One region of the Photobacterium sp. HL06 genome, then DNA from elsewhere that is predicted to be linked to it. Evidence: predicted binding sites of a transcription regulator. Region 1 holds the regulator's gene; each other region holds the start of a gene.
The links. Region 1 encodes CRP, which controls carbon source genes, mostly activating them, when cyclic AMP is high. Its sites were predicted from a motif close to TGTGANNNNNNTCACA; they were not measured.

Region 1 (3,382 bases):
CGGCTATAATTGAAGTGAGCCAGATTGCAGAGCTTCCAGATGAAGAATATTTTGGTCCGCTGCTGCAGGTGGTTCGCTACCAGGATCTGGAGCAGGCGGTGACGCTGGCCAATGACACCCGGTATGGTTTGTCTGCAGGCCTGGTATCGACCAGTGATGAGGAGTGGCAGTACTTTATTGACCATATCCGTGCCGGCATCGTGAATCGTAACCGTCAGTTGACAGGTGCGAGTGGTGATGCACCGTTTGGTGGGCCAGGAGCGTCCGGTAACCTACGACCGAGTGCGTACTATGCCGCTGACTATTGCGCTTATCCAATGGCATCGATGGAAGGTGAGCAAACTGAGTTACCGGCACAGCTGTCACCGGGCATCACGCTGTAAGTACTGAATGTTGCTATTTATCTATCAATAAGGGGATTGCATCATCATGGAAAGGGTCGAACAACTGTTTAACGCGCTGTGGCAAGATTATACCCAGCGACTATGTCCATCAGCGGCTCAGGTGCATGATCTGCTGGAGGAAGGCGAGCCCCTGCTCAATGACCATATCGCCCTGCGGACATTTAATTTACCCCAGGTCGGGCTCGATCGCCTGGCCGCACCGTTTATTGCTATTGGCTATAAACCTTGTGGCAAATATCACTTCGAGGCGAAGAAGCTTTATGCCGAGCATTTTGAGCACCCTAACCCACTGGCACCGAAGGTGTTTATCAGTGAGTTAATGGTAGGGCAATTCTCGTCATTGCTGCAGCAGACGGTACGCGATTTGGTGAACCAGGTACCGGAAGCGGCGATGCACGATCCCGCTTTTCTGTACGGTGGGCGGCTATGGGATCTGGATTTTGCCACCTATGAACTCCTGGCGGCAGAAAGCGAATATGCCGGATGGCTGGCGGCTCATGGATTTGGTGCTAATCATTTCACGGTTAGCATTAATCAGCTGGAGCAGTTTACCGAAATTCACGAAGTGAACCATCTGCTGCGCCATAATGGCTTTTTAATCAACGAGTCGGGCGGAGAAGTGAAAGGTAGCCCTGAAGTAATGTTGGAGCAATCTTCAACCATGGCTGATCGGGTATCGGTAAACTTCACTGATGGCGTACGGGAAATCCCAGGTGGCTTCTATGAGTTTGCCAAACGCTATCCAATGGCGGATGGAGAGCTCTACCGGGGTTTTGTTGAGGCCTCGGCCGATAAGATTTTTGAAAGTACCAATCAATAATCCAATATCTACATAAGATCCCTATATCCACGGTAGCGACTGGTTACCGTGGATATTTTTTTAGGTCGGTATTAGTGCTGGCTATCAAGCGGTGGCACCCAGGAGGTATCATGATCCTGGTGGCGGTTTGATGGGTCAAATGATGTTTGCTGCTCCAGGTAGTGGCGCTGATCACTGAAACCGGTAAGCTCGACAGTCGTAGGTAGGGTATGTATTACGGCTGGTGGCGTCGTGCCGGCGTTGGGTGCAAAGCGTTCGATATCCATATCATTACATTCCATGTTATCCCGTTCGTATCTGATACCATTTCCTCAACCGTTGGATCAGACCGCGAGGTGAATACAATTCATATGCACAATGTAGCATTAATGAGGAGGAGTGCAAGGGGACTATCGTGACCGTGGCTGCAATTTATGTTTAAGGCCGCTGTAATTATGTCTGCCGGGTATGATGGCGAATACAAAAAAAGCCGCATAATGCGGCTTTTTATCATTTTAGCTCACTGAGCTAGAGGTTTAGCGAGTACCGTATACGACGATAGTCTTACCGTGAGCTGAAATTAGATTCTGCTCTTCCAGCATCTTCAGGATACGACCGACTGTTTCACGTGAACAGCCAACAATCTGGCCAATTTCCTGGCGAGTGATCTTAATCTGCATACCGTCAGGGTGAGTCATCGCATCAGGCTGCTTCGCAAGGTTCAGCAGTGTCTGTGCGATACGGCCTGTTACATCCAAAAATGCTAGGTCACCGACTTTCTGGCTTGTCACTTGTAGACGACTAGCCATCTGAGCTGAAAGGCGCATCAGGATGTCAGGATTTACCTGAATCAGCTGGCGGAATTTCTTGAATGAAATCTCAGCGACTTCACAAGGTGTTTTCGCGCGAACCCAAGCTGTACGCTCCTGACCTTCTTCGAACAGGCCTAGTTCACCGATGAAGTCACCTTGGTTAAGGTAAGACAGGATCATTTCCTTGCCTTCTTCATCCTTGATCAATACGGCAACAGAACCTTTGACGATGTAGTAGAGAGTTTCTGCTTTCTCACCCGCATGAATCAAAGTACTCTTTGAAGGGTATTTATGAATGTGGCAATGGGAAAGAAACCACTCTAGAGTTGGATCTGTTTGAGGTTTACCTGGAACCATATTACTAACTTCCTCTGCGTTTGTTGCCCAACAACGACATCCCTATAATTTGAGGCTGGGCCTAACAATAGAATTGTTCGCCGTCTAGGATATTCAGTCAGCCGCTGGGCTGCAAGCTCACGTGAATAATTAGTTCAGAGTTTATCTGTTTTCGGCGCGTATTTCTTGATATTGATCTATCTGAAATAGGCATTTTGTAGTCATAAGTGTGCACATGATCACACAGTTGTGAGTTAGTGCCAAATCCCCCTGTTTGAAGTAAGGAGAAAGCTATGCAATCACGAGTGAAATGGGTCGAAGAGATGACTTTTCTAGGCCAGTCAAATTCTGGCCACAGCGTCGTCATGGACGGTAATGGGGGGGAGAAAGCACCTAGCCCGATGGAAATGGTACTGATGGCGGCGGGAGGTTGCAGCTCTGTGGATGTTGTCGATGGATTAAAATCTGCCGGACAGAAGATCACAGCCTGTGAAGCCCAAATTTCTTCCGAGCGCCGCGAGCAGGCTCCGCGAATTTTCACCTCGGCCAATATTCATTTTGTGGTCACGGGCCATGAGCTTGATGACGCCCTGGTGGCAAAAGTGGTTGCGGATTCGCTGCAGAAGTACTGTTCGGTCTGCCTGATGTTGGGTGAAGGGGTGGAGATGACGCACTCTTACGAAGTTATCACTGCGTAATGACTTCGGGAAGCGTATTACACTTCGTGTAAGAGGCGAGGGCGCTTCGCTTCGAGACGCGTGGAGAAGGCTTGCCTTGGCGTCGTCAGGTGACACTTTCCGTGAAGCGTAAGCGGATAAAATCGCTCTCCAAGCTATTATTTTCTGAAAATTAAAAAGCGAGAGTTTGTTGACGCTCGCTTTTTGGTTTCTACAATCTGCGCCGCTTCCCGCTTCCCGCTTCCCGCTTCCCGCTTCCCGCTTCCCGCTTCCCGCTTCCCGCTTCCCGCTTCCCGCTTCCCGCTTCCCGCTTCCCGCTTCCCGCTTTGCTTTACCCAATCTTCCCCGTCTCGA
Region 2 (3,382 bases), 1.9 Mb from region 1:
AGCGGCAGGTGTTGCTATTGTTGTCGTGTCTTACCTCTAACTACAGGTAAATCGACACACAATATTTTTGTGGCTTAGATCACATTTGTTTTGTATGATAAATGAGTCTCTTCACTAGGAATAAGGCTCATGGCATATCTACGTTCCTTTTCAATTATTCTTATTTGCCTGTTTATAGGTAAAGGAATCCAGCATCTCAGCCATCTGGCTATTCCTGGCAGTATTATCGGCATGTTGCTTTTGTTTGTTGTGCTTTCTATGGGGCTCATCCCCTCACATTGGGCGAAAGAGGGCTGTCACTTATTGATCCGCCACATGGCACTGTTGTTCGTCCCAGTTGGTGTTGGCCTGGTCAACTACCTAGATTTACTCTCCGCAAATACCCTACCTATTTTACTTAGCACCATTGGCAGCAGCCTGATTGTCTTTCTGGTTATTGGCGTGGCAACTCACTACAAGGAAAAATAATGATCTGGTTGGCTACAACACTAATTGTTTTTTATCTGTCCCGGTTTATTTCCAAACACATTCAGCACCCTATCGTTAATCCGTTATTAATTTGCCTGCTTATTATCATTCCTTTACTGGTGTGGTTGGGTGTACCTTATGACACTTATTTTGAGCAAAACAAGTGGTTGAACTACCTGCTCGAACCTGCGGTTGTTGCCCTTGCATTCCCGCTCTATGAGCAACTGTCACAGATTAGGCAAAAATGGAAAGTCATTTTCACTGCGTGCCTGACAGGAAGTGTCTTATCCATGGTAACCGGCGCTGGCATTGCGCTTTCACTCGGTGCCGATCCGCAGCTAACAGCCAGTATTTTGCCTAAATCTGTCACTACTCCGATTGCTATGGCCGTTTCAGAACAAATCGGCGGTGTACCTGCCATTGCCGCAATCATGGTTATTATCGCGGGTTTATTTGGTGCGGTATTGGGTTATCCCTTGTTTCGATTGTTTGGTATTGAAGCCTCTATCGCAAAAGGCCTGACAATGGGGACGGTGTCACACGCGCTTGGTACAGCAAAAGCTGCTGAAGAAAACTATCAAGAGGGAGCTTTCAGCTCGCTAGCCCTTGTTATTTGTGGCGTAATGACTTCAATCCTGGCACCGGTGCTTTTTCCTGTTATTTTGAAAGTATTCAGTTAACAGCAAAAATATGCAGTTTATATGCAGGTAATCGAATACATCGTTAACTTATTGATAAATAAAGACACAAAATTCAAAAGCTGTGTGACACCACTCTCATTTATGTAATCAATGCAACAGTGATTGCTTATATGTGACAAAGATCACACATAGAATTAATCCCTGCGCCTACAATGTTTCTCCATACACAATACGGAGTGACAACTCATGCATACTAAAGTAATGGATGCTTTAGGCGCTTTACCCTCTGATCTGGCTACTGCACTTAAGCCTGTTTTAGAAGATGCAAACTTTGATGCAACTTTGAGCCCTGAAGTATTCGACCAATTGCTCGCTAAAACACAGATGACAGACAGTGAGTTGCGTGTTGCCCTTCTCCCTGTTGCTGCTGCTTATTCCGTTGCTCCGATTTCAAACTTCTTTGTAGGTGCTATTGTTCGCGGTGAGTCTGGTCGCCTTTACTTTGGTGCCAACATGGAATTTATCGGTGCATCACTTGGCCAAACTATCCATGCCGAGCAATCTGCTATTAGCCACGCTTGGGTAAAAGGTGAAACGGGTATTTCAGATATCACAATCAACTACAGCCCTTGCGGCCACTGCCGCCAGTTCATGAATGAACTAACGACGGCAAATAAGTTAGTTGTCCAGCTTCCTGCACGTGCAGCAAAAACACTTCAAGAGTACTTACCTGAATCATTTGGCCCCGCCGATTTGAACATTACAGATGCGCTAATGGCTAAGATTGATCATGGACTGAAAACTGAAGCGACTGAAGCTCTGGTTAAGCAGGCTTGCCAGGCTGCGAATATCTCTCACGCACCGTATACCAAAAACTTCAGCGGTGTTGCCCTGAAAGCAAAAGACGGCAATACCTTTGTTGGTATGTATGCTGAAAATGCCGCTTTCAACCCTAGCTTACCGCCCCTTCAAGTTGCACTTGTTAACATGAACATGGCTGGCTACCCGCTATCTGAGATTGAAGAAGCAGCGCTGGTTGAAAAATCTGACAGCACAATTAGCCACCTAGCGGATACCCAGAATACACTTGAGGCATTAAACCCGGATGTCCCTCTAACCTATGTGGCTGCATAGCAACCTTATAGAACAATCCGCTTCTTGAGAAACCGCCTGATGGCGGTTTTTCTTTATAAATCAGTTTCATCCTCATTATGGCCAGAGTATGATACCTAAAGTTTTTCTTATAGTAGCCATCTCACTTACCCATGTCTCATCATCATAATCCGATCCAAGGCGCCAGCTGGATGCTTACTGCAGGACTTGCCTTCGCTATTGTTAATAGCTTGGCCCAGTACTTGAGTGTCATGCTTCACCTGCCGTCGACAACTGTTGCGTTTATCCAATATTTCATTGCCCTTATCGCTATTTTTCCATGGTTAAAAAGCCTTGGGTTGCGGCGTGCCTTGCAGACCAATCACTTTGGCCTGCATTGCTTACGCGTCTTTCTTTCCGTCATCGGTATTCAGCTCTGGCTATGGGCACTCGCCTACCCTGTGCCAATCTGGCAAGGTATCGCACTACTAATGACTTCTCCGCTGTTTGCGACTATCGGTTCTGGGTTGTTCCTGAAGGAAAAAGTCGGAACAGCACGCTGGTTGGCCACATTGGCCGGTTTCGTGGGTGCAATGATCATTCTGGAACCTTGGGCAGATGTCTTTAACTGGGCGTCATTATTGCCTGTCGGCGCAGCTTTTTTCTGGGCAAGTTATTCGCTGATGGTGAAGAAGATGTCTGTCTATGACTCACCGACAACCATGGTCGTTTACCTACTGCTCCTTATCACACCTTTTAATCTCTTCCTGGCGGCACCTGAGTTTGCCATGCCAACACAAGGGCTGACCTGGCTACTGCTTATCGGTGCAGGTTTGCTGACGGCACTGGCTCAATGGGCGATTGCTAAAGCCTATGCCGTGGCTGATGCTTCTTTTGTTCAGCCCTTCGATCATGCCAAGCTTCCTTTGAATGTTTTGGCAGGTTGGCTCGTTTTTGGTTGGGTTCCACCTGGGCGTCTGTGGCTTGGAGCGGCAATTATCGTCGTTTCTGTTGCCTTTATTACTCACTGGGAAAATAAAAAGGCAATAGTCGAAAGCGAACCAGCTTAATATTTGAAAGAATCCCCGCAAGTCGGGGATTTTTTTCCACCGAGTTACGCAATAAATATACCTCCAACACTCTTGTTCCATCGAGTTATTTGATCAATAGCTTATTTTTGC
Region 3 (3,382 bases), 930 kb from region 1:
CAGCCACTCTTTCTCGGAACTAGAACTTAGGTTCGTGAACCTAAAAAACAAACAAAAACGCCACAGCTAGGCTGTGGCGTTTTTTTATATTGAACCTGTCTGTAATTATAGGGACAAGAACAGACCTGCAATTGTTGCAGACATTAGGTTAGATAGCGTACCAGCTGCTACAGCTTTCATACCGAAGCGAGCGATGTCGTGACGACGACTTGGTGCTAGACCACCCAGACCACCTAGTAGGATTGCTACAGAAGAAAGGTTAGCAAAACCACATAGTGCGAATGAAATGATAGCTTTAGTTTTCTCAGAAAGAACAACTTCAGCGGCTTCACCTAGGTATGGTGCAAAGTTCAGGTAAGCAACGAATTCGTTCACAATCAGTTTCTGACCGATGAAAGAACCAGCGACAGTTGCTTCTTCCCATGGCACACCGATTAGGAATGCAAGAGGAGAGAACACATAACCAAGGATAAGTTCTAGTGTCAGCTCAGGCATACCGAACCAACCACCAACACCACCTAGTAGGCCGTTGATTAGTGCAATAAGACCGATGAATGCTAGTAGCATTGCGCCAACGTTTAGCGCTAGCTGCATACCAGAAGATGCACCCGCAGCAGCTGCATCGATGACGTTAGCAGGTTTCTCATCTGCATCAGTATCACCAGCAAGTTGCTCGATTGGCTCTTCAGTTTCAGGCTTGATGATCTTAGCGAATAGTAGACCACCAGGGGCTGCCATGAATGATGCCGCGATTAGGTACTCTAGAGGAACACCCATTGATGCATAACCCGCTAGTACACCACCAGCAACAGATGCAAGGCCACCACACATTACTGCAAACAGCTCAGATTGAGTCATTTTTGGTACGAACGGACGGATAACCAGTGGAGCTTCCGTTTGACCAACGAAAATGTTAGCTGTCGCAGACATTGATTCCGCACGAGAAGTACCTAGTGCTTTTTGTAGACCACCACCCAGTGCGTTGATGACAACCTGCATCACGCCCAAGTAGTAAAGTACACTAATCAATGCAGAGAAGAATACGATAACAGGTAGTACACGCAGGGCGAATACGAAACCGCCACCACCGAATACTTCAAACATTTTATCTGACGTCAAACCACCAAACAGGAAGTTAATACCGTCATTACCGTAGCCAATTACATTAGCTACACCTTGAGACATGCCGTACAGCACGTCACGACCTACAGGTACATATAGTACAAATGCACCTAACAAAAATTGGATGGCAAATGCACCACCAACAGTACGTAAATTAATAGCTTTACGGTTATCAGATAATAGAACAGCTAGCGTTAGCAGTACTACGATCCCAACCAGGCTCATAAACACGCTCATAGTTTATGGCTTCCCTTTAGTTAAGTTTGGCGTCTCGACAATTCGGCTCATTAAGAGTCCGGCGGCATTATACTAACGCGGCGACCGATAAAGTAATGCCGTCATCACACTTTCCAAGGAAAGGGAGTGAAAGTTTAATCACAAACGTGACATAAATCACAAAGGAAAAAGCAGCTCACGCAACCGATTCGCGCAATCGTTTTTTTATCGATCTAGATCACATCGAAAGTTGAAAAAGTTCAGCTGTGGTTAAGCTCGTCGCTTTCTCAATTTCCGACTCGGATTCCTCTCTGAGATCAACTAATGATTGCATAATATTGCATAACCTATCAGGGCGATTAGGTTGCCCCTGATAACCAGCAACAGGCATATCTGGTGCATCGGTCTCCAGCATCAACGCTGCCAATGGCAGTGCTGCTATTGTATTGCGAGTTTTATTGGCGCGGCGATATGTAATCGTTCCACCTACACCAATTTTGATACCTTGATCGATGATCTGATTGGCTTGTGAGAGGCTGCCACTGAAACCATGGTAAACACCACCAGCAATCGGTGAATTTTGTCTCAAAGCTCTCAGTAGCTCCGGAAAGGCTTTTCGGCAATGAAGGATGACAGGTAAACCGTAGTGGTTTGCCAGCTTCAGCTGTGCCGTCAGCAATTCAAGCTGTTGATCCCTATTGGCACCCGCAATGGCAAAGTCTAACCCACATTCGCCAATCGCAACGCATTTAGGATCTTTTTTTTCACTTCCTCCGATGACCTCTTCCAGTTGCGCAGTCAACAAGGACAAGGCTTCCCGGCTATGTTCCTGGTTGAAGAACGGATGCAGGCCGAGGGCATAGTATAAATTACCGTACTGCTGGCAGAGAGCCCGGACCGCCAGCCAGTTACGTTCGCCAACAGAAGGAACAACAATCTTGCCGATCCCGGCGCTTCGGGCTAGCTCAAGGTAATAGGCAGGGTCTGAGGCAAAGGGTTCAAAATCAAAATGACAATGACTGTCAATCAGCATAATTACTCTCGCTATGCTTAGCGTTGTTCTGGCTTTTTACACACATTCTGTTGAAGATGTGCAGCCCGTAGAGACGGGTGACGAGCATCGTCTTCATCGTATCGTACAGGTGCACAGCAGCGGCGGTTTTCCGGGATAAACCCCATTTTCTCACACCACTGATCGTACTTGGCGATCCCTTTCTTTAGCCATCTCAGCATCGACGTCCCCTACCTAATGATTAACTAGTTGATTTCGCAATCATGACGATCATACTACGTCCTGTCGCCAAAATGGTATCGTGCACAAACTTTGGCGCCTGCTCGATAGTATAGATGTCACGGGGGCTTTGCTCTGCGGTATTGACCAGCATATGCCAATCTCTGCTCTCTCGGTTCGGCAAAGTGAACACCAGCGGATCCCAATAGGCATTGCAGATAATATAGAGCTCATCTTCGCTGATGGGGTGGATCACTGTCGATGCCAGAGAGTGGCCATGTTCTGACCAATCAGGCTGATTAGGCTGAAGGCCATGCCAGTTGATCCCGACGTTCTCAAGTACCGAGCTCAGTGACATATGCATATTCCAGTCGATCGTTGGCTCAGTCCGCCGAATTTGGTTCATCAGTGTCACAAACCGCAGCATGTCGGCATGTTTATCGACTAGACGCCAATCAAACCAACTGATCTCATTATCCTGGCAATAGGCATTGTTATTGCCCCGCTGGGTACGTCGAACCTCATCCCCCATAGATATCATCGGTGTTCCCAGTGACAACAGAAGCGTCGCCAGCATGTTTTTGCACTGGCGGTTTCGCAAGGCCTCAACCTCAGCAATATCAGTTGGCCCTTCCACGCCATAATTATTCGACAGATTATGATTATCACCGTCGCGGTTGGCTTCGCCGTTATCCCAGTTACGCTTTTCGCTATAACTCACCAAGTCATTGAGGGTAAAGCCATCGTGGGCACAAATGAAGTTCACCGAGCGGTGCGGCGAATGACGGTCGCTACAGTAAATGTCGGGCGATC
Region 4 (3,382 bases), 420 kb from region 1:
TCTCTACGTCCTGTGATTTCAGGTCGATGTAAGAATCGATGAAGTCATCAGAGAATACGCCGCCCGCAGTTAGGAATTCACGGTCTTCGTTCAGGCTCTGTAGTGCGCCCTGTAGCGATTCAGCAACAGTTGGGATCTCAGCTGCTTCTTCTGCTGGTAGGTCATACAGGTCTTTATCCATCGCTTCACCTGGGTGAATCTTGTTTTGGATACCGTCAAGGCCAGCCATTAGCATTGCTGCAAATGCCAGGTATGGGTTAGCTGCCGGATCACCGAAGCGAACCTCGATACGACGTGCTTTAGGGCTTGGTACTACAGGGATACGGATAGAAGCTGAACGGTTACGTGCCGAGTATGCAAGCATTACAGGCGCTTCGTAACCTGGTACAAGACGCTTGTACGAGTTCGTTGCTGGGTTAGCAAAAGCATTGATTGCACGTGCGTGCTTGATGATACCGCCGATGTAGTAAAGCGCCATTTCAGAAAGGCCGCCGTACTTATCGCCCGCAAACAGGTTCTGTCCATCTTTGTTAAGAGACATGTGAACGTGCATACCTGAACCGTTATCGCCAACCAGTGGTTTCGGCATGAAGGTTGCTGTTTTACCAAATGCGTGAGCAACGTTATGAACAACGTACTTGTAGATTTGGATTTCATCGGCTTTCGTTGTTAGCGTGTTGAAGCGGGTCGCGATTTCGTTTTGACCTGCTGTTGCCACTTCGTGGTGGTGCGCTTCAACTACCAGGCCCATTTCTTCCATGATGAGACACATAGCAGAACGGATGTCCTGTGATGAATCAACCGGTGCGACTGGGAAGTAACCCCCTTTAACGCCAGGACGGTGGCCTTTGTTACCGCCTTCGAATTCAGAACCTGTGTTCCATGCTGCTTCTACATCGTCAATCTTGAAGAAAGAACCAGACATGTCTGTGTTGAATTTCACATCGTCAAACAGGAAGAACTCTGGCTCCGGGCCAACAAGCACAGAATCCGCTAGACCGGTAGAGCGCATGAACTCTTCAGCGCGCTTGGCGATTGAGCGTGGGTCGCGGTCGTAACCTTGCATTGTGGCAGGCTCAAGGATGTCACAACGAATGTTAAGAGTGGCATCTTCCGTAAACGGGTCTAATACCGCACTTGCTGCGTCAGGCATCATTACCATGTCGGATTCGTTGATACCTTTCCAGCCAGCAACCGAAGAACCATCGAACATTTTGCCTTCTTCAAAGAAATCAGCATCGATCTGGTGGGATGGGATAGAGATATGCTGCTCTTTACCTTTGGTGTCGGTAAAGCGTAGGTCAACAAACTTAACTTCGTTTTCCTGGATCAGCGCTAGTACGTTTTCTACTGACATCTTGAGTAACCTCCGGTGTTAGATTGGGCAACTGGCCGCAAAAATAAGTGATGAACGTTTATGTTGTTCAGCTAATAAATATCTTTGCTAAAACTGTGCCAACTTTTTTAAGCCCCAAAATCGCCCATTTAGCGTGACTTGGGGTCATAATATTCCTTTTGCTGCACCATGATGGTGAATCATTGCACCTATATGGTGCAAGAGTGGTTGTTCTCACAACATTGGTGCGCGTCTCTACTATTAGCCCATGCTGGCACATTGTCAATCTGATGAGTGCATAATTACGCTTAATTTATGGGTGAAATGATACCTGTCAGCGCTAACTAAATGACTTGGATGTAGAAAGTTCGTGTTACAAGATGGCTGCTAATAGGGGGTAAAATCCCTTATGCTGTCTGGCTTGGCGGACTTAATTTAAAAAGCTGGTGATATAAATCACATATTACGTGGGTTTTGGCGTAAAATCTGTTAGATTATGAGCCGTTTTTTTAACCAAGTAGCAACCCGATGGTCGCTGCATGTTCTGAGTGAATGTGAAATCCATGTCTAATCAACAGATCGATAAATTAAGAAATATCGCAATTATTGCTCACGTTGACCACGGTAAAACTACCCTGGTTGACAAACTGCTTCAGCAGTCTGGCACGCTAGAATCTCGCGGCGAAAGCGAAGAGCGTGTAATGGACTCGAACGATATCGAGAAAGAGCGTGGCATTACCATTCTTGCTAAGAACACAGCGATTAACTGGAATGATTACCGCATCAACATCGTAGATACCCCAGGACACGCCGATTTCGGTGGTGAAGTTGAGCGTATCATGTCTATGGTTGACTCTGTTCTCCTTATCGTTGATGCCGTTGATGGCCCTATGCCACAAACTCGCTTTGTAACACAAAAAGCGTTTGCATACGGTCTTAAGCCAATCGTTGTTATCAACAAGATTGACCGTCCGGGTGCACGTCCTGAGTGGGTTATGGACCAAGTGTTCGACCTATTTGACAACCTTGGCGCAACTGACGAGCAGCTAGACTTCACGACTGTTTATGCTTCAGCACTTAATGGCTGGGCAACAATGGAAGAAGACGCAGTTGGCGAAGATATGGAACCATTGTTCCAAGCTGTTGTTGATACGGTAGACGCACCAAGCGTTGATGTTGACGGTTCACTACAGATGCAAGTCTCTCAGCTAGACTACAGCTCTTACGTAGGTGTTATCGGTGTTGCTCGTATCACTCGTGGTACTGTTAAACCTAACCAACAAGTAACTATTGTTGGTGCTGACGGTAAGAAACGTAATGGTAAAGTGGGCACAGTTCTAGGTTACCTAGGTCTTGAGCGCCATGAAGTTGAAGAAGCGAAAGCGGGTGACATCATCGCTATCACAGGTCTTGGTGAGCTGAAAATCTCTGACACCATTTGTGATATTAACGACGTTGAAGCACTTCCAGCACTTTCTGTTGATGAACCAACAGTAACCATGACTTTCCAGGTGAACACGTCTCCGTTCGCTGGTAAAGAAGGTAAGTTCGTTACTTCACGTAACATTCTTGAGCGTCTGCAGAAAGAATTGGTACACAATGTAGCATTACGTGTTGAAGAAACGGATAACCCAGATCGCTTCCGCGTATCAGGTCGTGGTGAGCTTCACCTATCTATCCTGATCGAAAACATGCGTCGTGAAGGTTTCGAGCTAGCAGTATCTCGTCCAGAAGTTATCATCAAAGAAGAAGATGGTCAGCTAATGGAACCGTTTGAAGTTGTGACTATCGACGTGGTGGAAGAGCACCAGGGCGGTATCATGGAAAACATCGGTCTGCGTAAAGGTGAGCTGACTGATATGGCACCAGATGGCAAAGGCCGTGTTCGCATGGACTTCATGATGCCTTCTCGTGGTCTTATCGGTTTCCAAACTGAGTTCATGACACTAACGTCTGGTTCTGGTCTTATCTACCACTCATTTGATCACTACGGTGCTCACAAAGGCGGTACGATTGGTCAGCGTAACAACGGTGTTCTAATTTCTA

Region 2: the regulator CRP is predicted to act here: its motif matches at 1,281-1,296, upstream of cdd (cytidine deaminase).
Region 3: the regulator CRP is predicted to act here: its motif matches at 1,505-1,520, upstream of AC51G0_RS15575 (NupC/NupG family nucleoside CNT transporter).
Region 4: the regulator CRP is predicted to act here: its motif matches at 1,782-1,797, upstream of typA (translational GTPase TypA).

The regions. Positions count from the first base shown of each region.
Region 1 is NZ_CM183914.1:266,924-270,305, forward strand. It holds gene astD (succinylglutamate-semialdehyde dehydrogenase) at 1-383, shown strand, start outside; gene AC51G0_RS01235 (DUF1338 domain-containing protein) at 430-1,224, shown strand; gene AC51G0_RS01240 (hypothetical protein) at 1,296-1,490, opposite strand; gene crp (cAMP-activated global transcriptional regulator CRP) at 1,740-2,372, opposite strand; gene AC51G0_RS01250 (OsmC family protein) at 2,645-3,049, shown strand; gene AC51G0_RS01255 (phosphoribulokinase) at 3,360-3,382, opposite strand, start outside.
Region 2 is NZ_CM183914.1:2,158,213-2,161,594, forward strand. It holds gene AC51G0_RS10070 (winged helix-turn-helix domain-containing protein) at 1-40, shown strand, start outside; gene AC51G0_RS10075 (CidA/LrgA family protein) at 130-468, shown strand; gene AC51G0_RS10080 (CidB/LrgB family autolysis modulator) at 471-1,148, shown strand; gene cdd (cytidine deaminase) at 1,356-2,243, shown strand; gene AC51G0_RS10090 (DMT family transporter) at 2,375-3,271, shown strand.
Region 3 is NZ_CM183914.1:3,440,159-3,443,540, forward strand. It holds gene AC51G0_RS15575 (NupC/NupG family nucleoside CNT transporter) at 106-1,359, opposite strand; gene AC51G0_RS15580 (TatD family hydrolase) at 1,577-2,371, opposite strand; gene AC51G0_RS15585 (DUF5363 family protein) at 2,389-2,571, opposite strand; gene glgX (glycogen debranching protein GlgX) at 2,592-3,382, opposite strand, start outside.
Region 4 is NZ_CM183914.1:3,945,850-3,949,231, reverse strand. It holds gene glnA (glutamate--ammonia ligase) at 1-1,357, opposite strand, end outside; gene typA (translational GTPase TypA) at 1,900-3,382, shown strand, end outside.